DNA from 3 places in the Lysinibacillus sp. NPDC097162 genome. Region 3 is predicted to be linked to each of the others. Evidence: riboswitches for the same ligand, from Rfam matches in the RefSeq annotation. Region 3 holds a riboswitch; each other region holds the start of a gene.
The links. Region 3 has a riboswitch for cobalamin ahead of mmgD (citrate synthase). Riboswitches for the same ligand answer to the same signal wherever they lie in the genome.
Positions count from the first base shown of each region.

Region 1: linked by a shared signal. The riboswitch ahead of ACIQXW_RS21095 (hypothetical protein) and the one ahead of mmgD (citrate synthase) in region 3 are both predicted to bind cobalamin.
Region 2: linked by a shared signal. The riboswitch ahead of ACIQXW_RS07910 (ABC transporter substrate-binding protein) and the one ahead of mmgD (citrate synthase) in region 3 are both predicted to bind cobalamin.

Region 1 covers NZ_JBIWDT010000007.1:108,608-116,755, reverse strand. The annotation lists gene ACIQXW_RS21115 (C40 family peptidase) at 1-914, shown strand, start outside; gene ytvI (sporulation integral membrane protein YtvI) at 1,337-2,395, opposite strand; gene ACIQXW_RS21105 (hypothetical protein) at 2,489-3,037, shown strand; gene ACIQXW_RS21100 (glutathione peroxidase) at 3,275-3,820, shown strand; cobalamin riboswitch at 3,975-4,184, shown strand; gene ACIQXW_RS21095 (hypothetical protein) at 4,340-4,882, shown strand; gene ACIQXW_RS21090 (ABC transporter substrate-binding protein) at 4,884-5,843, shown strand; gene ACIQXW_RS21085 (tyrosine-protein phosphatase) at 6,114-6,881, shown strand; gene ACIQXW_RS21080 (MATE family efflux transporter) at 7,025-8,148, shown strand, end outside.
Region 2 covers NZ_JBIWDT010000001.1:1,575,223-1,583,370, reverse strand. The annotation lists gene ACIQXW_RS07915 (GTP-binding protein) at 1-1,377, opposite strand, end outside; cobalamin riboswitch at 1,558-1,745, shown strand; gene ACIQXW_RS07910 (ABC transporter substrate-binding protein) at 1,997-2,992, shown strand; gene ACIQXW_RS07905 (precorrin-3B methylase) at 3,049-3,750, shown strand; gene ACIQXW_RS07900 (DUF2243 domain-containing protein) at 3,949-4,443, shown strand; gene ACIQXW_RS07895 (cytochrome c oxidase assembly protein) at 4,433-5,272, shown strand; gene ACIQXW_RS07890 (PhzF family phenazine biosynthesis protein) at 5,445-6,302, shown strand; gene ACIQXW_RS07885 (phospholipase A2 family protein) at 6,827-7,423, shown strand; gene ACIQXW_RS07880 (hypothetical protein) at 7,436-7,672, shown strand; gene ACIQXW_RS07875 (class I SAM-dependent rRNA methyltransferase) at 7,763-8,148, opposite strand, start outside.
Region 3 covers NZ_JBIWDT010000001.1:605,707-613,854, reverse strand. The annotation lists gene ACIQXW_RS02930 (acyl-CoA dehydrogenase family protein) at 1-979, opposite strand, end outside; gene prpB (methylisocitrate lyase) at 1,041-1,958, opposite strand; gene prpD (2-methylcitrate dehydratase) at 1,982-3,415, opposite strand; gene mmgD (citrate synthase) at 3,514-4,635, opposite strand; cobalamin riboswitch at 4,830-5,021, opposite strand; gene ACIQXW_RS02910 (ABC transporter substrate-binding protein) at 5,510-6,631, opposite strand; gene ACIQXW_RS02905 (ferrochelatase) at 6,964-7,884, opposite strand; gene ACIQXW_RS02900 (ABC transporter ATP-binding protein) at 7,974-8,148, opposite strand, start outside.

The sequences.
Region 1 (8,148 bases), on a different contig from region 3:
CAGGTATTGTTGAAACTGAAAAACGTATTGAGCAACGTTCAACTATTTTAAGTGAGCGTATGGCTGCATACCAAGCACAAGATAACACAGTGGGTGTATACTTAAGCGTTGTTCTAGAATCGAAGAGCTTTGCAGATTTAATGGACCGTGTCGTAGCGGTAAAAACATTAATGGATGCTGACCAAGAGCTAGTAAATCAACAAGAAGCAGACAAAGCGAAATTAGAAGAACAAAAAGCAACATTAGATGAAAAACAAAAAGAGCTTCAAAAACAATTCCAAGAGCTTCAACAAAAAGAAAGCGAAATGGAAGTGAAAAAAGCTGAAAACCAAGCAAAATCACTTGCATTAAAGGCACAAATTGCAACGAAACAAGAAGAAGAGCGTCTTGAAGCAGAGCGTAAGGCAGCGGAAGAAGAAGCAGCTCGTTTACGTGCACTTCAAGCAGCTACACCTGTAGTTCATGTCAACAACAATAACAACAACACTAACACTAGCGGTAAAAATAACGGTGGTAGCAAACCTCAACCAATCATAGTTGGATCTGGTTCAGGTACTGCATCTTCAGGTGATGCTATTTCTACAGCGAAGCAATTCCTAGGTCGTTCATATGTTTGGGGTGGCAGTAATCCTACAACAGGCTTTGACTGCTCAGGTCTTGTACAATGGTCTTACAAGCAAGCTGGCGTATCATTACCTCGTACAGCATCACAACAATATTTATCAACAAAACGAATTTCAGCAAGTGAAGCTCGTGTTGGTGACTTAGTATTCTTCAGCTATGGCTCAGGCGTAGCGCATGTTGGTATTTACCTTGGTAATAACACAATGATTGATGCTCAAAATAAAGGGGTAGTCATTGAGTCACTAGATTGGTGGAACCAATATTTAGTAGGCTTCGGTCGTATTCAATAAGTCTATATTAGTTAGACGATTTTAATAGCAAAAAAGTTAAATAAAATAGCATTCATTATCAAGTAACGATAATGGGTGCTATTTTTATTTGAAAATCTATAAACATAAATCTGTATAACAGTTTTAAATACTTTAAAAACTGTAACAGACACTAAGGAATTTGGTCCAAACAATTAAATCACACGAAAAAAACGATTGCGCCAACTGCTTACATTACTTGTGTAGAAGAAGCAGTAATAATCAAACACTTCTTAAAGAAAGCGGAGTCAATCAATTTATAACTTCATATTCTAGTAGTCGTAAATAGACAAAAATGTAAGGCACCCTCTGTTTAAAAAGAACCGAGAGTGCCTTTTGGTATTTATACGCCCATCAAATAGAATATCCCTTACTGCAGTATATTTTTTCAATCTAATCTTATATTAAATTTTGAAATTGAATTTGATAATCCCTGTTTCTTTTAAGGCGAAGAGGAAGATGATAACAAATGGTCCTACGAGTAAGCCGATGACGCCAAACAATTGCAAACCAATAAACATCGCGATTAATGTTGGTAGAGGGGGTAAGCCGATATGTGCACCCATTACTTTAGGCTCGACAGTTCGGCGAATAATTAATAAAATAGCTGCAAGAACAAAGAGCTTAATGGCAATCGCTGTATTACCCATCAGGAGGTGATAAGTTCCCCAAGGTGCTAAAATAATAATTGAGCCAAGGAACGGGATAACATCAATAATCCAAATAATTATGGTCATTACTATCACATATTTCGGTTGAATAAGTAGTAAACCTACAAGTGTAACCCCAGCTATAATAAAGCTAACAAGAATCTGAGCCTTCATAAAACCGAAAAATGCATCTTTTAAACGATTAGTAATAATTTTCAATTTCTCTTCAGTTGTAGGCTTTAAAAATTTGTAAGTTGACTGTTTTAATTTTGGTAAATCTAGCATAAATAGAAATAGGGCGATCATATAAACAAGAAGACTTATAAAGAGGCTTGGAATTTGTGAAAAGAAGGTCGTAACTTTGGTATAATTAAAGAAGTTTAAAAAAGATTCTTCAACTTTCTCAATGAAGTCGGTTGTCGTTTTTTGAAGTGAAGCACTCACTTCAGTTGGAAAGTCTTCTGTATATTTTGAAATATTCTCTTGCATATGACCCCACATCTCGGATAATTTAGAAATATAGTAAGGTGCTTGCTTTGAAATGGAAATAATTTGCGACATTAGTTGCGTAATAGTAAAGTAACAAATAATAGAAATAAAAATAACACTTACTATGTATATAAAAGCAACAGCTATTTTTCGCGACATTTTCCATTTTCGTTTAAAAAACATAACAATGGGTTCTAATAAAAAAGCTGTAACACCTGCTAAAATAATTGGCACGGAGACAGGAATGATAAAATATAAGGCTATAAGTAGGCATATAATCGCTAGAGTTCGTATAGTCAACTTTCGAGTTATAGTTCTATTCATAAGCTCTCCTTTTATCGTTATTTTTAAGTAAAGTGTAACATAAAAAAATTAAAATTTGAAAACGTTCTGAAAGAATGAAGGTAGGGATAAATCATGGAAAAAGAGATTTTGCAACTTTTTAGTAATTTAACAGAGCGTGACCGTGAGATTGAATACGAGTCGTATAGAAGATTGATAAAAATTATGCAAGAACCAGTAGATTGGACATATGCAGTTTGGGAACAGCTTATTAAAGCCCTTACATATACAGATGGACATGCTCGTGCACGGGCAGCACAGTTTTTATGTGCATTAGCAGCAAAAAGTGACCCGGAAGAACGTGTTCTGGATGATTTTTTAAAAATTTGGGCCGTAACATACGATGAAAAAACAGTAACTGCAAGGCATGCTCTTCAAGCAATTTGGCAAATTGGGCTTGCTGGACAAGTTCAAAGGGATTTAATTGTTTCGTATTTAGCGAAAAGGTTCCAAACATGTATCGATGAAAAGCAACCATCGCGTATTCGATATGATATTATTGTCTCCTTCAAGAAATTGTTTGATGCTACGAATGATCAAAACTTACTGGATATTGCAAAGAGATTAATAGAAGAAGAGCAGGATATAAAATACAAAAAGAAATATAAAACAGCCATCCGTTAAAATAGCGAGATGGCTATTTTTATGCCCAAGTGTGTTATTTTGAAGAAAGAAAAGTTATTGATTATAATGAAAACAGGAGGATGGATTCAGTTTTTGATAGGTCTTATATACTGACGTAAGCTTTAGTATAAGTGAGAGCCAGAAACTATCTATAAAGAGGAAACACGTAAATCTGCAACTGTATATAGCATAGTAACAGTATAATTTTTGTAAATAAGAAAGGGTCGGGTCGAGAAAATGGGGATTTATAATTATTTAGTGAAAAAGCCAAATGGTGAAATTTTATCAATGGAGACATTTCGTGGAAAGACAATGTTAATCGTCAACACAGCCAACCAATGTGATTTTACATATCAATTTGAAGATTTACAAAAAATGTATAATAAATATGACAAGGGAAATTTCGTTGTTTTAGGTTTCCCATGTAATCAGTTTGGACAGCAGAACCCAGAAGATGGAGTTGAGACAACTCAACTTTGTCAACTTAACTACGGGGTAACTTTCCCGATTTTTGAACTAGTTCAGGTTAATGGAGAAGAGACACATCCGTTATTCAATTATTTAAAGCACGAAGTAGATTTTCGTGAATTCGGAAAGGCAAATATGCAGGAAAAGATGTTAGCTGAGGCTATTATCCAAATTGCACCTAGCTTTTTAGATGGACGTAACATTCGTTGGAACTTTACGAAATTTTTAGTAGATAATCAAGGTCATACAGTTGAGCGCTTTGAACCAACAGATTCACAATTAGATATTGAGCAAGCTATTGAAAAAATTTTATAACTAGCTATTTTAATCAGAATTTTTAGGCTGGAATAACAAATAGCGGATCACTATGTAGAAATAGTGCTAAGTTTTGTATAAATATATTCGAATATTCCACAATCTCGCAACTACTCTTTCAAATCAATATATGATAAACTGCTAATCAAGTGAATAATTCTTGCAGAATAATGGTGCTAACTTTAGCATAATCGGGAATTCGGTGTAAAACCGAAGCTGTTTCCGCAACTGTAAGTACAAGAATCATAAAAAATGCCACTGTCGAAAAGGTGAAGACCCAAGATGGGAAGGTTTTATGATATCGCTACTGCATTGGGTAGTGAGCTGTACGAGCCAGGAGACCGACCTTTATTTAATGTATAAAAACTCTTCGGAAGCTAGGAGGATATACGGCAAATACATAGGCAATGTCGCGTGAGGCGGCACTATATATGCTATTTTCGTCGTTCCCTAGGGAGCGGCGTTTTTTTATGCACCTGTAAAGCAAAATCTGTTCATGAAAGAAAGAAGGGACTAAGTATGAAAAAAGATGCCCGTTATTCTTGCTACCCGTTCATGCGTGAAAAAATATCTACAGTAGATTTTGAGATTCGTACGGATAGTTTAACAACTCATGTCGGTGTAGCATTGACGGCTGTAAAAGCTGAAAAAGTTGAAGTAGTGGCGACAGATTTATTGACTATTTTGCCAATGGCCTACCATGTAAATGGCTCAGTACGTGGCAAATTAGCGGTAACGGAAGAAGATTTGTTATGGCTTAGCGAGCGCTATGATTTTTATGTGGGGCATGTAAAGGAAGAAATCCAAAACTTTGTTTTACCACAAGGTACGGGGGCTGCAACTGCGCTTCATTTATGTCGTAGTGAGGCAAAAAAATCATACCGTGTTCTACATAAAGTTTCTGAGGAAAGAGAAGTACCAGCCATCCTTTTCGATTACTTAGGATTATTAGCTAATGTATTTTTTGTAATGGCTGTATACATGAATCAACAAGCTGGTATTGCTGAAATACCGTTTATAAGCAAATCATATCCGATGAAGAAAAAGAAGGAGAATGTGTAAAGTGAAGAAACTATTTAAATTCCAATGGCTTACAGTGTTAATGTTAGCACTTGTATTGGCAGGTTGCGGCACAGCAAATGAAGCTAAAAAGGACGATACATCGAAAACAGGACAACAAGCTGAGCAAACAGGCTACAAAGTGACAGATGATCGCGATGTAGAAGTAGCATTTGATGCAGTACCAAAAACGGTTGTGTCATTACAACCGAGTAACACTGAAGTTCTATTTGCACTAGGTGTTGGCGATAAAGTAGTTGGGGCAACTGAATATGATACGTACCCAGAAGAAGCAAAAAAAATCGAACGAGTGTCAGATTCTGTAACATTCAATAGCGAGAAAATTGTAGCGCTAAAGCCTGATGTTGTAATTGCTTATTACACAGGTAATGACGAGACACTAGATGCCCTTAAAGGTCTTGAAGATGCAGGCGTGAAAGTATTTGTTATTAAATCAGCCGCATCATTTGAAGATGTTTATGGAGATATTCAACAAATCGCTGAAGTGATGGGTGTTCAAGATAAAGGTGAGCAATTAAACAAAGATATTAAAGCGAAAATTGCGGATGTGCAAGCAAAAGTAAAAACTGTAGAAACACCGAAAAATGTTTATTTAGAAATTAGCCCTAAGCCAGATATTTATACAACAGCAGCTGGTACTTTCCAACAAGAGATTCTTGATGCAGCGAATGTGAACAATGTATTTGGTGATCAAACAGGATGGGTAAAAGTTTCTGAGGAAGATGTTATCGCAAAAAATCCTCAAGTTATTTTAACAACAGTAAACTATGTAGAAGACTCAGTAGGCGAAATTCTTGGGCGTGATGGATGGAATACAATTACTGCTATTCAAGATAAAGCAGTAAATTATATTGATACTGATATTTCCAATCGTCCAGGTCCACGTATTGGTGAAGCTGTTGAGATGGTAGCAAAAGCAGTATATCCCGAATTATTTAAATAAGGATAAATGGTGAAAGCCAACTATTAAAATTTGGGCAAAAGAGATAAAGTGTTAGATTGACTGCAATCAATCTAACACTTTTTTGCTTGTGAATGTTGTTGTCCGCTAAGTACAGGCTTCACGGTCTTCAACCTCCGATATCTTCAAGACAATCGGTGATTCATAGACTTTGAATCTCTACTAAAAGGTTTTGTGAATAATTGGTATTATCTTCAGTTGTTCTATAAAATAGAAATATAAATGATTGCTTAAATAAGGGAGGCGTAGTGGATGACACAGTTTGACATGAAGGTTATTCCGTTTGAGGCAGTCTTAAATTTCCGCGATATGGGTGGCTATAAGACGCGAGATGGCAGAGTGGTTAAGAATGGATTGCTATATCGTTCGGCTGCACTAGGTAAGATGACACCGGCGGATAAGGAGCGCTTTGAAGCACTAGGAGTAAAAACAATTTTCGATTACCGAGATCAACAAGAGGCTCAAAATAATCCTAACCCCACATTCAAGGGCGCAAAGTATATTCAAATTCCTGCAAAAGGCAACCACGCATTTGAGATGCCGACAAATACCGGCGGCCACAATTTTTATAAGGTTGTAAGCCCAGAGATGTTCCGCGATTTTTATGCACAAATGCCATTTAACAATGCTTCATTTAAAAAATTAATGTCTACAATTCAAAATCCAGATAATTTAGGCCTCGTTCATCACTGTGCCGTAGGAAAAGATCGAACGGGAATTGGCGGTGCGCTCATTTTGCTCGCATTAGATGTACCCGAGGAAACCATTATGCAAGACTATTTAGATACGAATATTTATTTACGCCCTATGGTAGAACGAATGGCACAGGCAATACAAAATACTTTTAATGACCAAGAGTTACAACAGTTCCATGCATTAATGTCAGCACGTGAGGATTATTTGCAAGCTGCCTTCGATGCTATAGATAGTCGTTATGGTTCGAAAACAGTGTTTTTAGAGCAAGAGTTTGGTTTAACAACAGAAAAACGCCAGCAATTACAAGAAAATTGCTTATGCTAATAGGACGCCCTTTCACAGTAAGTTAGTGAGAGGGATTTTTTTGTAAGCTATTCAAAATATTTTTGTATTAGCTATCCTTTACAGTAGTAAATCTGTGATAAGATACAATAGATTTTTATGTAATATAGAGAGAAGTGAAGTTGTTGGGAAATGCGATTAGAGAGAAACATTCGGCAGACCAATTTAGTCTATTTCATTTAACATGGCCGATTTTTTTAGAAGTTTTTTTATTTATGTTGATGGGATTAGCCGATACATTTATGTTAAGTGCCTTATCGGATAACGCTGTATCAGGTGTGGGCGCAGCAAATCAATACATTCATATTGCGATATTAATTCTTGAAGTGGTAGGCAATGGTGCTGCGATAGTTGTCTCGCAATATTTAGGTTCAAAAAGATTATTAGAGGCTACAAAGATTTCAGCGTTGGCAATTACGATGAACTTAATTGTTGGGCTTATTATGAGTGCTCTGTTTTTCTTAGGCTCAAGCCATTTAATGACGATGATGAATTTGAAGGGCGATGTCTTACAATATGCCCAAAGTTATTTAGTCATAATTGGTAGTTTTATTTTTTTACAAGCTATTATTAATGCATTAGCGGCTATTATTCGTGTACATGGTTGGACGAAGCAGACAATGTATGTATCACTCGGTATGAATGTCGTTCACGTCGTGTTAAACTACGGTTTGATTTTTGGTAATTTCGGATTGCCGGAATTGGGTGTGAAAGGGGCTGCGATTTCCTCCATTATTAGTCGTGGACTTGCGGTTATTGTATTTGCATGGCTGTTGTATCAGGTAATGGAGATACGTGTAAAAATCGAATACTATTTCACATTTTCAAAAGAGTATGTTAGAAAAATTTTAAATATCGGGTTACCGTCTGCATTTGAGCAAGTGCTTTATCAATTTTGCCAAATTGTCTTCCTCTATTATGCAACTTATATAGGATCTGAAACGCTTGCAGCAAGACAATATGCAATGAATATTTCGATGTTTACGTATTTGTTTGCGGTTGCAATCGGTACGGGGACAGCTATTATTATTGGCCGCTATGTAGGCGCGGGTAAAAAAGATGAGGCTTATCATCAATTATGGATAAGCGTGCGCTCAGCTTTTATTTTTACAATACTAATGGTAAGTGTAGTGACGATTTTTAGAAAACAGTTAATGAGCATATTTACAGATAATGCAGAGATTATAGCCATTGGTGGGTCTGTATTAGCATTAAGTATTTTATTAGAAACAGGTCGTACGATGAATAT
Region 2 (8,148 bases), 970 kb from region 3:
TCGTTGGTTTCCAACTGATAAATCATCAGCATGACAAGCGTTAACAAAAGTGTTACCAGTTCCACGAATATTAGGCTCCATTAACAGGTGTACCTCAGCATAATGTTTTAAAGGCTCGAAATGACCGTATCCTGTTACAGTTGTTACGATTGATTCCATATATAAGATTTTTGGCTCACCAAAAGTAACAGAAAGTGAAAAGCGATTTTTTAACACTTCAGCAAGTACTTCAAGTTGAATAACCCCCATAATATGTACATGGATTTCTTGGAATTTCTCATGCCAAACGACTCGTAACGATGGTTCCTCCGCTTCAAGTAAACGGAATACTTGTAAAACTTCTTTTATATGCTGTTGTCCATCATACTGTACTTTAGCTTGTAACGTAGGCACAAGCTCATATGGCTGAGGAGGTATTGTACTACCTAAAATATCACCGACTTTTGCTAGACTAAGCCCTTTAACCGCGAAAATTTCTCCTGCTTGCACTTCTTGTGTTGTGTCAAAACGGCTGCCATTATATAAACGAATTTCAGTTATTTTTTCAGTCACATCACCAAATGTAAAGTCTTGGCGTGTATGTAAAGTTCCTTGCAATGCTTTGATAAACGTTAACCGTTGAGTTCCATCATGGCGAATTTTAAATACCTCACCTTGAAATGGTGCTTGATGGTCGAATCGAGTCTCCGTAAGTAGAGGGAGCTGTGATAAAAATTCTTTTATTCCAATATCCTTTAATGCCGCACCAGTAAAGCAAGGAAATGTTTGCTCTTGTTTAATCAACTTTTGCAACTGTAATAGGCATGTTTGTGCATCGAGAGTTTCTGTCAAATAGGCATCGAGTAGTTGTTCATCACGTTCAGCTAGCCATTCAGCAATGTGGCTCTGGACATAATCTGTACGCAATGGGTCGTCTATTAAAAGTACGTCCTTCGAACATTCCTTTCGAAGCTGCTTCATAACGGCATCTACATCAGCGCCTTCACGATCTATCTTATTAATAAAGAAGAAGGTTGGTACGTTGTATTGACGTAGCAATTGCCACACGGTTTCAGTATGTCCTTGTACACCCTCTACTGCGCTTACGATAATAATGGCGTAATCCATTACACGAATTGCGCGTTCCATCTCTGGTGAAAAGTCGACATGCCCAGGCGTATCAATTAGTGTGTATGTATCATCCCCAATTTGCATCCGTCCTTGTTCAGCAAAAATGGTAATACCACGAGCTTGTTCGATAGTATGATTATCTAAAAAAGTATCTTGGTGATCGACTCTTCCGCGCGTTTGAATACTGTTCGTATGGAATAGTAGTTGTTCACAAAAGGTTGTCTTTCCTGCATCGACATGTGCGAGCACACCAATCGTTTTATACATAAAAAATCCTCATTTCTATTTTTCCTATATTCCTATTGTAACAGATAGTGCTTAAAAACATTTCGAGTAGAATAGTTCTCGTTTATGTTTGAATAGTGGTCAATTATTCGTAATTATTAGTTATGGATTTTTTTGTGTGATTGAAAACAAAAATTACTTCTGCTAGGCTATTTTTATAACTTAATACTTCTATATATTGGTGCAAATGGTTTATATCATTTGCTTAAAAGGGAAATCGGTGTAAATCCGATGCTGTCCCGCAACTGTAAATGGGGAGTTTATACAACACAGTCACTGTAGTTTAACTATGGGAAGACGTATAAACGTTGAACCTAAGCCAGGATACCTGCCAATATATATTATTTTACTTAACACCACGAGGATGGGAATAGTGATTGGTTGAATAACCATTGTTTTTTCACTATGCCGCCCTCTTGGAAACAAGAGGGTTTTTTGTGTCCATTTTGATGTGCAGTAGTTTAAGCAGGAACCGTAGCAAACAGCAATTCATGCTTTTACCAGGAAATGAAGCGTCAAGAAGTGCTCGTAATCAATAGCAAAGAAGTCATTGATTTCTTACTATAAAGATGAAAAATTACAAACTAAAGGAGAAACAAACATGAACAAATGGAAAGGCATGTGGCTAGTTCTTGCAATGGCACTATTGAGCATTTTAGGCGCTTGTAGTGCAAAAGATGATTCAGAATCAGCTGCACAAAGTGAAAACATTGAACCAGCACAAGCAGAGGCAAAAGAAGTAACAATTGATAATAACGATACGACACAAGTTTATACAGAAGCTCCTAAAAAGGCGATTAGCTTAAATCAGCACGTTACAGAAATAATGCTAGCATTAGGTTTAGAAGATTCAATGGTTGGTACTGCTTATTTAGATGATAAAATTTATGAACCTTTACAAGCAGCTTACGATAAAGTACCAGTGATAGCGGAGCAGTATCCGACAAAAGAACAAGTAATTGATAGTGAAGCGGATTTTTTATACGCTGGGTGGAAAAGTGGCTTTAGCGAAAAGGGTGTTGGTACACCAGAAGAGTTAGAAGCACTTGGTATTCACACATATTTACATACTTCTTCAAGTATTACAAAACCAACGTTAGAGGATATATTTACGGATATCCGTAATATTGCAAAAATCTTCCGTGTTGAAGACCGCGGAGAGGCATTAATTGAACAGATGACAAAGGATGTTGATGCTGTTCGCGCAAAGTTACCCCAAGGTGAAAAAGAATTACGTGTTCTAGTTTTCGATAGTGGGGACAAGGAAGTCTTTACAGCGGCACAAAACTTTATGGATGAACTTGTCACAGTTGCTGGCGGTAAAAACATTTTTGGCGATGTTGAATCGGGCTGGACAACGGTATCAAAAGAAGAAACAGTTGAACGTAACCCTGAAGTCATTGTCGTAATTGATTATGGTTCCCAAACAGCAGAAGACAAAATTAAATTCCTAAAAAGTGATCCGGCATTAAAAGAAACAGATGCTGTGAAAAATGAACGCTTTGTCATTTTACCACTTTCAGCAGCTTCAGAAGGGGTTCGTGCTGCAGAGGCTATTGAAATTTTAGCAAAAGGTTTTTATCCTGAAAACTTTTAAATAACAATCGAAAGAGCTAGCTACTTGCTAGCTCTTTTTCATAAGGAGAACAAACAATGAATGCCTTTCGTTCAAATACACCAGATCGAACATTTGAAAAACTAAATACAAATGGAAATTTTACACGCCTTGCAGTAAGTCCAGGTATTATCAATAAGCATTATACACCAGCTCAATTTCAAAAAATTGCTGAGGTTGTAGGTGATAGCGGCGCAATTAAATACTCGGCTTCCTATAGTATCCTTTTGTCCGTCCCAACTATAAACGTGAATGAAATTATCAATGAGCTTCAAGAAGCAGGCTTATATATTGCAAAGCAAGGTCCTATCGTTGCGATAAAAGCATGTGATTTTTGTGATGGGGACAAAATGGAGGCTGCCGAAATAACCGAACACCTATACGAAGCATTACATGAAGAAACTGTGCCTTCTAGACTACGGTTAAATATTAATGGCTGTGCATCGGCTTGCTATAATGCTGTATATGATGATATTGGGCTTGTTTATCAAAAGGATAGCTTCGATGTTTACTTAGGTGCCGTGCCGATGGGGGCCAATGCAAAGGCGGGTACACTATTTGCTAAAAGAGTTTCAGTACAAAAAATAGAAAGCTTTCTACAACAAATTATCAGGCATTATCAGAAACACGCTCGCCCAAATGAACCTTTCCATAAATTTTATCGTAGAACAAATAGCGCTGAATTTTGGCAAGCATTAAAGCCTTCATTGATTTCTGCCTTTGGAGTCGTGTCGTTTTAAACAACTGAATAAAAGCAAAGAGCTGGCTAGAGCTAGCTCTTCTTTAATGGAAACAATAGATGACTAGGTAGGGGTATAGATGTTAAAAATAATATCTTTAAAGAAGAAGTTTTAGCCTGATACGCTAGGTAAAGTTGGGTTGAAATATTAAAAATTAGGGAATGATAAGGACGAAAATCTAAATGTAGGGGGGATGGAATGACCATCTTAAACAATCATAACAATACACAAGTTTATGTAAGCCGGAATTTATTGTCAGGGTTTCTATTTGGGATAGGCCTAGTAGCTTTTATAGATGAGACTATTTTTCATCAATTATTTCGCTGGCATCATTTTTATGATAAGTCTACAACGGATATTGGCTTAATTTCTGATGGTATATTCCATGCAATTAGTTGGTTTGCTACTATTGCAGGATTATTTTTACTTGCAGATATTCGTCGTAAAAGTGGGTTTTTGTTGAAGAGATGGGTTGGTGGCATGTTACTAGGTGCAGGAGGTTTCCAATTATATGATGGCATCATTCAACATAAGCTAATGCGAATACACCAGATTAGGTATGTAGAAAATGTTATCGTATACGATGTAATTTGGAATGTACTTGCTGCAATTATTCTCATAATCGGACTTTATCTTGCTGTTCGTACTAGCAATAAAAATCTTCAAGTAGAGGCTACCACTAATGAACGCTGACCATCACCAAATATTAGAGGGTGGTCCTAGTCATGATGGTTTTGGAATCATTCATCCTCAACTAGTTTTTTTAATTTTGTTTATTACCATATTAATTTTGTATATTAGTGCTACTGTAATTACAAATCGAAATTATAAAACATGGCCATTTAATCGTATAGTAAGTTTAGTTTTTGGAATTTTATTGGCGATTAGTGCTGTTGTAGGTCCTTTAGCAAATCGTGCTTCTATAGATTTTACAGCACACATGTTTAGCCATTTACTTTTGGGTATGCTAGCACCGTTATTCATTGTACTTGCAGCTCCTATGACATTAATACTTAGAACTTTAAGCACCCCATTAGCTCGGGGGCTTTCAAGAATTTTAAGAAGTTGGCTAGCACGTATACTTATTCATCCACTAGTTACTAGCTTTCTAAATATAGGTGGACTTTGGATATTGTACACTACTAACCTATATTCATTAATGCACGACAATAGTCTAATACATGTAATTGTCCATTTACATGTATTCATTGCAGGCTATTTGTTTACTGTTTCTATCATTTATTTTGATCCTGTATATCATAGGAAATCCTTTATTTACAGAGCAATAGTTTTAATTATTGCATTAGCAGGACATGGAATATTATCGAAGTATATTTATGCTCATCCTCCTAAAGGTGTTCCGATAGAACAAGCAGAAATCGGAAGTATGGTTATGTACTATGGTGGAGATATAATTGATGCCATAATAATTTTTACACTTTGCTTGCAATGGTATAAGGCAGCAAGACCACGAGACCGTGAACTGCAAACAACTAAGGGAACAACATTAAAAATTAATTAAAGAAAGAGTGACGCATATAGAGTCACGCTCAGACTGTAAACAAACTATTTTTGGCGAGGTCAGATGCTAAAAAATAGTTTGTTTCTTGCTTTATAGCGAATTTTTCCAACAACATTTATACATCGTGTTTTCTATGCTACAATTTCCTATAAGTGTGGAAGGAAGGTGTTTTATGAAAATATCCGTTTATGTTGCAAGTGCATTTAGCAAAGATCATAAAGGCGGAAATAAAGCAGGAGTAGTATTTATGGAGCATACATTGTCCACTACTCAAAAAATGGCAATAGCCAAACAACTGGGCTATGCGGAAACTGCATTTATAGCAGAATCTGAAATTGCGGATTATAAAATTGAGTATTTTACACCAAAAGAAGAAGTTGATTTATGTGGTCATGCTACAATTGGCTCTTTCGCGATTCTGATGCATTTAAATAAACTTTTCAAGAATCGCTATACGATTGAAACGAACAGCGGTGTTCTTGCTATAACTATAAAAGATGACATGATATTTATGGAACAAAACAAACCGATATTCTATGATGTTGTATCTCCAAACGAGTTCATCGACTGTTTTGACATTCAAGCTATAGACAATAAATACCCAATTCAAATTGTCTCCACGGGCTTAAAAGATATTTTAATTCCTATAAAAAGCGAAACACAATTACATGCACTGCAACCTAATTTTGAAAAAATTAAAGAAATTAGCAAGTATTATAATGTTGTCGGGATGCATCTGTTTACTTTTAATGACAATCGAATTATATGCAGAAATTTTGCTCCACTATACGACATCAATGAAGAAGCAGCGACTGGAACTTCCAACGGTGCATTAGCTTGCTACCTTTATGAACATCACTACTTGCAAAAAGAAGTCTATGTATTTGAACAAGGTTATGCTTTACACTCGCCTTCTGAAATATTAGTTAAATTAGCAACGAATAGCAAGAATGATATAGATAAAGTTTATGTTGGCGGCAAAGGCTATTACTGTGAAACTAAGTGTTTAAATGTAGAAAATATTGAGTGAAAAAATAACGAATAAAAAGGTTGAGAAAATAATTTCTCAACCTCAGTCTGTAGACAAAGTATCTGATTATTCGATACTTTGTCTTTTTCTTGGTTAAAACGGAGGAGATATTGATAAGTATGTTGATGTCTATTTTATTTATGAATTAGTAGTGTATAGTCACTCTTTTTAGCTTAGTTTTTGAATAAAACAACTTTTAAGTTATTGAATTCAAGATGGTCACGCGGTACGCGAAAATCCTTTGGTAAACCGTGTTTCTTTTTTATATTAGTTTATATTAACTAACTAATAACCTTACGCAAAAAATCGGTTATTATATTGCGAATTTTCAGTTCGTTTAATAAAATAAAAATATAAACGACGGGTTAAATACTATCATAATGGTTCATTACCATAACTTAGGGTTGTCCTCCATTTCCGCTGGGCGTTTTCATGAGCATCCAGATTTCACTCCAACAGCTAACATTCTAAAATTCATTTTCTTTTTTTAAAATATTATTCTAGCCTTTTGATGAGCCATAATAATGGTATTTTACCTAATAAAATATCGAAAGGAGCTAAGATTAGATGAAAAAGTAGGTTCGTCCTTTGTTGCAATGTCAGTTTTAGTTTCTTCACTCTTTTTTGGGGGAGGTACAAAAGTTTTTGCAACGACAGGAGAAGAGTCATCTTTGACAGATAAAGAACTTTTAAATGCTGGTGAACAGTTAGAATCTTATATTTATTATGAGGACGGAAAACCGTTTGTTAATATTGAAAAAGTAAAATTAGATGGCTTAGCAGAGGAATATATTGAAATTAGTTTGATGGTGAATCACATTAGTAAGAGTTATGCTAACTATCAAGCAAACACTACAATGAGTACTAGAAAAGGGTTACCTATTTGGGGAAATTGGTGTGGCCCTGGACATGGTTCTGGCCCTCCACAAGATGTATTAGATAGGGGTTGTCACATACATGATATGTGCTATGAAGATAAAAGGTATTTTAGCTGTTCATGTGATTGGGAGCTTGTTGCTTATATAGATAGAAATTTTCATAGAATGGGACTCAAAGAAAAACTATTTGCTTCTGCTATAAAAATATATTTTAATAACAATTTATGTAATCCGTTGAAATAAGGAATGGTTAAAATGGTGAAAGCTTTAGCTGTAAGTACGATTATTATTTCTTTATTACTTTGGGTACCGAATATTGTGTTTCAAAAAGCTTCAACTTTATGGATTTTCACGTTTGTATTATCAGGCATAGGTATTGTCTTAGCCGTATGCGTTAAATCTAAAATTTTAATTATAGGGAATATCATCACATTCTTTAGTTTTTTTATCCTCATGTTTTTAGGTTATATTTTCGTTTTTTTAACAAAGTAATGGAAACTTGATTCAAAAAAATAGTAGACAAAGTTGGAAAATTCGACTTTGTCTACAGTCTGAGAGTGACTTTCTGAGAGTCGCTCTTTTTTAGCTTAATTTTTCAATAAAAACAACCTTTAAGTAATTGAATTCAGGATGCTCACGCGGCACACGGAAATCTTTTGGTAAACCATATTCTTCAACGATTTTATAGCGAGTATTCGTTTCTTTAAACGCTTGGTCAATAAAGCCTTTAAACTTTTTCATGCCAAAGCTTGCATTGTTTGTAGAGGCAACAATAATACCATTCTTTTCAGTAATAGCGATTGTATCCATCAATAATTTAGGGTAGTCCTTTGCTGTTGAAAACGTCATTTGCTTTGTGCGCGCAAAGCTAGGCGGATCTAATACGACAAGGTCGAATTTCAACTGATGGCGCTGTGCATATTTGAAATAATGAAATACATCCATTACTTTAATGTCCTGTGCTTCAT
Region 3 (8,148 bases):
AGTCAATAGCATTATCTATGTCTCCTGCTGTCCTATAAGCAGCGCTTTCTGCACCATATATCGCAACAGCCATGTTTGCCAGCTTCTCCTGAATCATCGTAAAATGAACGATAGACGAATCAAATTGTTTACGTTCTTTCCCGTAATTCATAGCAAGCTGAAGTGCTTGTTTTGATGTGCCAATATTTGAGAATGCTAGTTTAAGGCGTGCCAAATTTAGTACATTCATTGCAACCTTGTGACCTTTTCCAACTTCCCCAAGTACATTTTTATTAGGTACTGCAACGTTTTCTAAAATAAGGGTAGCGGTAGAAGAACCTTTTATGCCCATTTTCTCTTCTTCTTTACCTATTGATACACCTTTATAAGTCCGTTCCACAATAAATGCTGTCATTCCCCCGTCAGTTTTAGCAAAGACAACAAAGACATCAGCCAACTGAGCATTGGTAATCCATTGTTTCTCTCCATTTAGCAACCACATCGTCCCGTCCTCATTCAATACAGCGTTCGTTCTCGGACGAAGTGCATCAGAGCCAGCATCTGATTCTGTCAATGCATACGCACCAATCCATTCCCCTGATGCTAATTTTGGCAAGTATTGCTTCTTTTGCGCCTCATCACCAAAATATAAATATGGTAATGTACCAACACCTGCATGAATATTATAGGAGACACTAAATGAGCCACCAAACCCTATTTTCTCCGCAACTAGTCCTGAAATTTTCTTATTTAGCGCGAAACCTCCATACTTTTCAGGCACTTCAATAGCAAGTAAGCCGATGTCACCTGCTTTTTGAAATAATCTACGGGTCACATCATACTGGTGCTTCTCAATAAGTGCCATATTAGGTGTAACATCATTTTTTATGAACAACTCTGCCGTTTTTGCGATGAGTGCTTCATCATCGCAAAAATCTTCTGGTGTAAAAATATTAGCCATGCTTTCCTCATTCATAACCTTGTCATCTATTTTTCCCATACTAGCCCCCCTTGTGTTAAGAAAGATGTAGGAGAAAAGTAGATTACTTTTCTCCTGTGCACTATCCTTTTATCTCCTCTTTAGGCAAGATCGTTTTAGCCAGCTCATTATCCAAATCTTCAAATTTGTAATAAGAAATCGTTTCATATAATTCACTTCTCGTTTGCATATCCTCAATAGCTTCTTTTTGAGTTCCTGTATTTTTTATTAATTCAAATACTCGCTCATAAGCTTTTGCCGCTACTCTCATGGAAGTAACAGGGTAGATGACCATCGCATACCCCATTTTTTCAAACTCTTTAGCTGTATAATACGGTGTTTGACCAAATTCCGTCATATTCGCTAATAATGGTGCAGTTACTTCATTGGCAAAATGTTTAAACTCTTTTTCGTTTTGTAATGCTTCTGGAAAAATTGCATCAGCACCAGCTGCTATATACGCTTTTGCTCGTATGATAGCCTGTTCTAAACCTTCCACAGATCTTGCATCTGTCCGAGCAATAATGACTAAGGTAGGGGCTATTTGTTTAATGGTTTTAATTTTTTGTATCATGTCATCTTGAGATACAAGCATTTTTCCATTTAAATGGCCACATTTTTTCGGTAAATTTTGATCTTCCAGCTGCACCGCGGCAACTCCTGCTTCAACCATTTCACGAGCAGTTCGTGCGACATTTAATACACCACCAAAACCTGTATCAATATCCACAAGCATTGGGACATTAGTAGCTCGGATAATATTGCTTGCACAATGGGCTACTTCATTCGAATAAATCATTCCTAAATCAGGTAAGCCTCGACTCGCTGTATAAGCAGCTCCAGATAGATATAATGCCTCGAAGCCTGCTTTTTTAGCCATTAAACCTGCCATGGCATCATGCGCACCAGGTATTTGTAAAATATCTTTTCGAGCAATTAATGCTCGAAATTGCTCAGCCATTTGTTTTTGCGAAACAGTTTCATTGACAATCCACGCCATCTACCAATACCTCCCTTCTCTCGTTAAACAAATAAATTGACAAATTCGTTAACATCGCTATTTTCAACAAGCTCTTTATCAGAACAGATACGATTTATTTCGTTCAATTGTTTTTGAGAAAAATGTGTACTAATGTTTTGCTGAAATTTATCAATAATTTGAGGGAATGCTTCCTCACGACGGAAACGGTGCCCTAACGGGTATTCACATTCCACTAACTCAGACATTGAACCGTCTTTATAATAAACTTGCACAGCATTGGCTATCGAGCGTTTTTCAGGGTCTAGATAATCGATTGTATATTGTGATTTTTCTACGACGACCATTTTATTTCTCAAGTCATCAATTCGTGGATCTGCCGCTACGTTATCCTCATAATGGTCTGCCGTAATATCACCATAGATAAGTCCAATTGCTGTAATGTATTGAATGCAGTGATCACGGTCTGCTGGATTATTAAGAGGTCCCTCCTTATCAATAATTCGTATCGCGGATTCATGTGTTGTAATTTGAATGCGCTCAATGTCATGTAAACGATTTTTCACTTCATGATGTAAATGCACGGCACATTCTGCAGCAGTTTGCGCATGAAATTCAGCTGGAAAAGAAACTTTAAATAGAACATTTTCCATCACATAAGAATCCAGTGTTCTTGCAAGCTTTAAGTCTTGTTTATTGAAGAGTACATCTTGAAAGCCCCAGCCAGGCGCAGATAATGCTGTCGCATACCCCATTTCCCCTTTCACAGCCATCATCGCTAGTTGGACTGCCCTACTTGTTGCATCTCCCGCTGCCCATGATTTTCTAGAGCCTGTATTCGGTGCATGGCGGTATGTTCGTAAGCTTGAATTATCAATCCAAGCATTTGATAAAGCATTAATCATTTCTTCACGAGTTCCTCCTAATGCTTTGGTAACTACCGCTGTCGATGCAATTTTGACAAATAAAACATGATCCAATCCAACACGATTCAGACTATTCTCCAATGCGAGTATCCCTTGAATTTCATGGGCTTTTATCATCATTTCTAATACTTCTTTGATTTTAAGTGGCTCTTTCCCTTCGGCAATTCGTGTACGACTCAAATAATCTGCCACTGCTAATATGCCACCTAAATTATCAGAAGGATGTCCCCATTCTGCAGCAAGCCATGTGTCATTGTAATCTAACCAGCGAATCATACATCCTATATTGAAGGCCCCTCTTACGGGATCGAGAACATAAGAAGTTCCTGGAACACGTGTACCATTTGGAACGACAGTGCCAGCAACTACTGGTCCAAGGAGTTTTGTACATTCTGGGTACTGTAAGGCCAAAATGCCGCAACCTAAAGTATCTAATAAAACATAGCGAGCCGTTTCATAAGCTTCTTCACTTGTAATCGTAGTATTTAATACATAATCAGCAATATCCGTAAGTAATTGATCTGTCTTAGATATGTCATTTGTTTTAATCATCTATATCTTCCTTTCAAGTCATGAATTTGATATACTAGTATACTGATGGGCATTGGTCAGAATACCCATCAGTTCTATGGCGAGTTGTTAATACTTGACTATACCGACAATTCTTCAAGGTTATGACGCTCGCCAATATAATGAACACGAGGTCTAAATAATCGATTATTATCATGCTGTTCAATCACATGAGCACACAGGCCAATCGTTCGTGAACCGAAAAAGATAGGTGTATAGATTTCAATAGGCAAGCCTAGCATGTAGTATACTGGTGCTGCATAATAATCTAAATTTGGATATAATCCTTTTTCCTGTACCATCACTTTTTCGCCAGCTTCACACATGTGATATAAACGGTCATCACCTTGCTCCAAACATAATTTATACAAAGCCTCTTTCATTATTTGTGCTCTTGGGTCCATCTTTTTCATATAGACACGGTGACCAAAGCCCATAATTTTTTCTTTATTTTGTAGTTTACTTTTTAGTAAGTTTTCAAAGCCTTCTACTGTTTTAGCTTCAAGCAGCATATACATCACTGCTTCATTTGCCCCACCATGCAAATTCCCTTTCAATGAAGCGACAGCTCCCGTTAAGGCACCATACAAATCTGATTGCGTAGAGGCGATAACACGAGCCGTAAACGTTGAATTCGGCATCTCATGTTCGCTATATAACACGAGCGACTGATCAAAAATCTCCTCTTCTAACGCCGTTGGTTTTCTGCCAGTAATCATGTAATAAAAATTGGCACTATAAGAAAGTTCGCTATCTGGCTTGACCACATCTTGGCCGTTTAAGACGCGATAGCTATTCGCGACGATGTTAGGCATACCGCCTAAAAGTCTATAAGCCCGCGTCAAATTCATTTCAGTCGAACGATCATTGATGTGCTGATCATAGCCTGCTAGAACAGAGATTCCAGTTCTTAACCCATCCATTGCATGTGTTCCATTAGGCAAGAGTTTAAAAATTTGAAAGATATCTTGTGGTACCTGATAGTAGGATTTCAACCTATCCTGCAAATCAGCCTGTTGCCCGGTAGTTGGTATTTCTCCATGCAACAATAAATGGACAATGTCTAAATACGAATACCTTTGTGATAACGCAATTAAGTCATAGCCTCGTATTACAATTTGACTCCCGATAGTGTCTAAAAATGATAGCTTTGTTTCAGCAGCAATAATTCCATCAAGACCTGGTGAATACGTTAACTCCATCAATGACAGCCCCTTTGTTTAATTATTCTTGTAAGCGTTACCATTCGTGCACAAAAGAACAACAAAAAAACAACTTCTACCCCTTTAGAAGTTGTTAACCGACAAAAGCATGACAGCCCAAAAAAACTGTGAATTTACAGTTGAATTCACAAAAATCATGCAGTAGCTAACACCTCCCTATCCTCGTAGGTAAATTGATGCGTTATTCAGTGGCAGGTCTCCTGACTTATGATCAACGTTAAATAACCCCTTCCCATTTTGACAATCAAAACAGTGGTATTGTTATGTAACTCCTAAATACAGTTGCGGGACAGTGTTGGAATCTCACCAACTTCCCTTTTAATCAAATGAAAAAATTCATTTAAACCACCAAAATTTAGCATATTCAATTTGTCTTTCAACCTTAACATAGAGACTTATAAACAATCAATATAGCTAAAATTCAGAAAAAACAAATAATGGAAAGCTATTTTCCATCATTAATGAACTATTTTTCTTTTTTCAGCACTATTCCGTATAAAAAAGTTTTAAAAACACCTTTACTGATTCTATTATCTTCATAGATGCCCATTATTCTAGCACCCATTGTTTTTTTCCCGATATCTCTTCTTAAAAATGCCTCTCATACAATCTTGTCTACAGCCTTCTATATGAATTTTTCTTTTTTCTTTAAACAAATAATCATACAGCTATAGATGTCCTTAGCCGTTTTTCCTTCTATTTAATATCACCTAACCTTTAAACCGAAAAAGCCATCTGACATTAATTAAAAATTAACATCAGATGGCTTCTTATCGTCTTTGTTAGAAGTCTAGTCGATTGTGGAACAGATTGTGCACTTAAAGCAAGTAACACACTTTTAGTTGCTATTCTCTTAATATTTTGCCGCTTCAGAAGATGGATTTAAAATGTCTTTTACTTGGTCTTCTGTTACTTCATAATTGTAGAATTTAGCGTAGTAATTTTGAATTTCTTCGGTCATATTATAGTCAAATATTTCTGGATGGTTGTGCTGCGCCATCCATTTTAACATAAGGGGTGCATCTCCATTCGGTGGATACCAGCGATAAATACCAAGTGGCACTTTGTACACTTGTTTGTTTTTTACTGCTTTTATCTGACTCCAATCTTGTCCACTAATCGTGTTATTGATTAAATCTATTGGCTGTGTTTCGGTAAAGTTCGTAATGTAGATAATTTCTGGATCCCAATTATATATTTGTTCCATATTAACTGCTTTAATGCCTTGAATATCCTTTTCTGCTACATCGATACCACCCGTAGCTTTAATCCATCGATTGCCATGCATATTCGAGCCTGCTACCGATATTTCTTTATCGTTATGGTATTGAAGAATCATTACTTTAGGCATATCTTCTTTTTGTACATTTGCTAGTTTTTCATTTATTTCTTGTTGATTCTTTTTACCTTCTTGAATGATTTGGTCAGGTCGATCCGTTGTGCCTGTAATTTCACCAGTTAATGTTAACCATCGGTTCAAAATTTCTAATGGATCATCAGAATCTGTTGTTGCTTTCAGTGCTACTGTCGGAACCCCTGCTTCTTCTAATTTATTAATGGATTTTTCATCCGAAGCAATTTCAAAATAGACTTCAGGATTAACCTTCATCAATTCTTCAATATTCACTTCCCCATTTTGAATAAAAGAGGTATCTGCTTTTAATACATCAGGTGAAATATCTTTTAAGATGGAATGAGAAGCTGCATTATATGAGTTTGGATGCATCCCAACAATCTCTTTTGTTGAATTAGTGGCAATATACCAAGTAGAGAAATATGGTAAAATACCTCCTACTACAACACGATCAGGATTCAATGGGATTGTTACATCTCGATTTAGCTCGTCCTTAATAATCGTCTCTTCTGTCGTTTCCATTGTTTCATTTGATGTAGCTTTATGTGCGTTGTCTGACTGATTACATCCAACTAATAACACAGAAATTGCTAAAGCTGATAATGGGTATTTCCAATGCATTTGTTAAACACTCCTAAAATAATTTAATTGATAATGATTATCAATATCAATTAATACTTTACATGATATTAGCACGATGAGTCAACACTTTTCGACAATTATTTTAATATTCATGCCAAAACATAAATATTTATTCAGTCCATATTGCTAATGGCAAACAAGAAAAAGCCCACTTGGGTGATGGATGAGTGTCAAAGACATGTACTCATAATCACGCAGTAGGGCACTATTTAATCACGATAATTATCTTCTTAACACTACATACTCGAGGAGACTTGGTCCCCTCGAGTGAAATTGATGCATCGTTTACTTTCACTTCAATCCGTTTGCACTTATGAACGAAGTTGTGATGCTGTTGGAATAAATGACTCGACAATGGCAGCTAAAGCTTGAATGGTATCATAGCTATCACCTGGAAACTCCGATTGGGCAAATTCTACTTGAAGTTCCTCACATAATCTATGACATTCATATCCGACTTCAAAATAGGACTCAATATCCGCTGAAAGGGAAAGGAGCTCACAAGTGACGATACCTTGAGCACCCTCGCCTTGTAATGAATTAATTTTATCTTTTACATTTGGACCTAGCCAGTCACCTTTCCCATGACCGCTTCGATATGTAATATGCCAGTTATCAATTTGAACTGCTTTTGAAATGGCTTCGGCTAATTCGGCAAACTGACGTACATAGTTTTCGTTTTTTTCGGGATCAATTGGTTGACTATGGACGGTATATAAAACATGCGTCTGTGCTCGTTTTTCAACTGGAATCCATTCAAATGCACGTTGAACACGATCTTTATATACAGCAAGTAATTCATCGTTTAAATGCCAATTTTTCGCATGAATGACCTTAACGTCATGAGAAGCTAATAACGTACTAACTTCATCATGAAACGCTGCAGCACCTGTAGACATAATCGGATTTACAGGTAGCGTAATAAAGGTTGTAATACCATCTTCAAGCATTGTGTCAACAACATCTGGAATATAAGGTTCTGTATGTTTGTATGCATTATATACTTTTACAGGCTGTGTTAAGCGATTCTGTAAAGAATGTTCCAGCCCTTTAGCAATACGCCCCGTATTTGCTGCTAATGGATCAACACCGCCTAATTTTTTAAATTGTGCCGTAACGTTTTCAATCACATGAGGTGGTGGTGTTTTACCTTTCATTATATGTGTAAAATAAGGTGTTACATCGTCTAAAGATTTCGGTGCGCCATAAGCGTAATAAATTATACCAATCATATTTTAAATCTCCTTTTCTTCATTATAATAAGTTAATTTTTATGGGTGTTGTAGTCGCTTCATATTTCTTCCCGAAACATGAGCTTTCATCATTTGCAAGAACTTGAGCACAATTTTACTGGGGTAAAGATTGGATTTCCATCTTGCATATAAATTTCAGCATCAATTTCAAAAATTGTTTGAAACATTTCTTTACATAATACACAATGTGGTGAATCGTCGTAATGTATTTTTCCTTTCTTTAGTACAATCAGCCGTTCACTA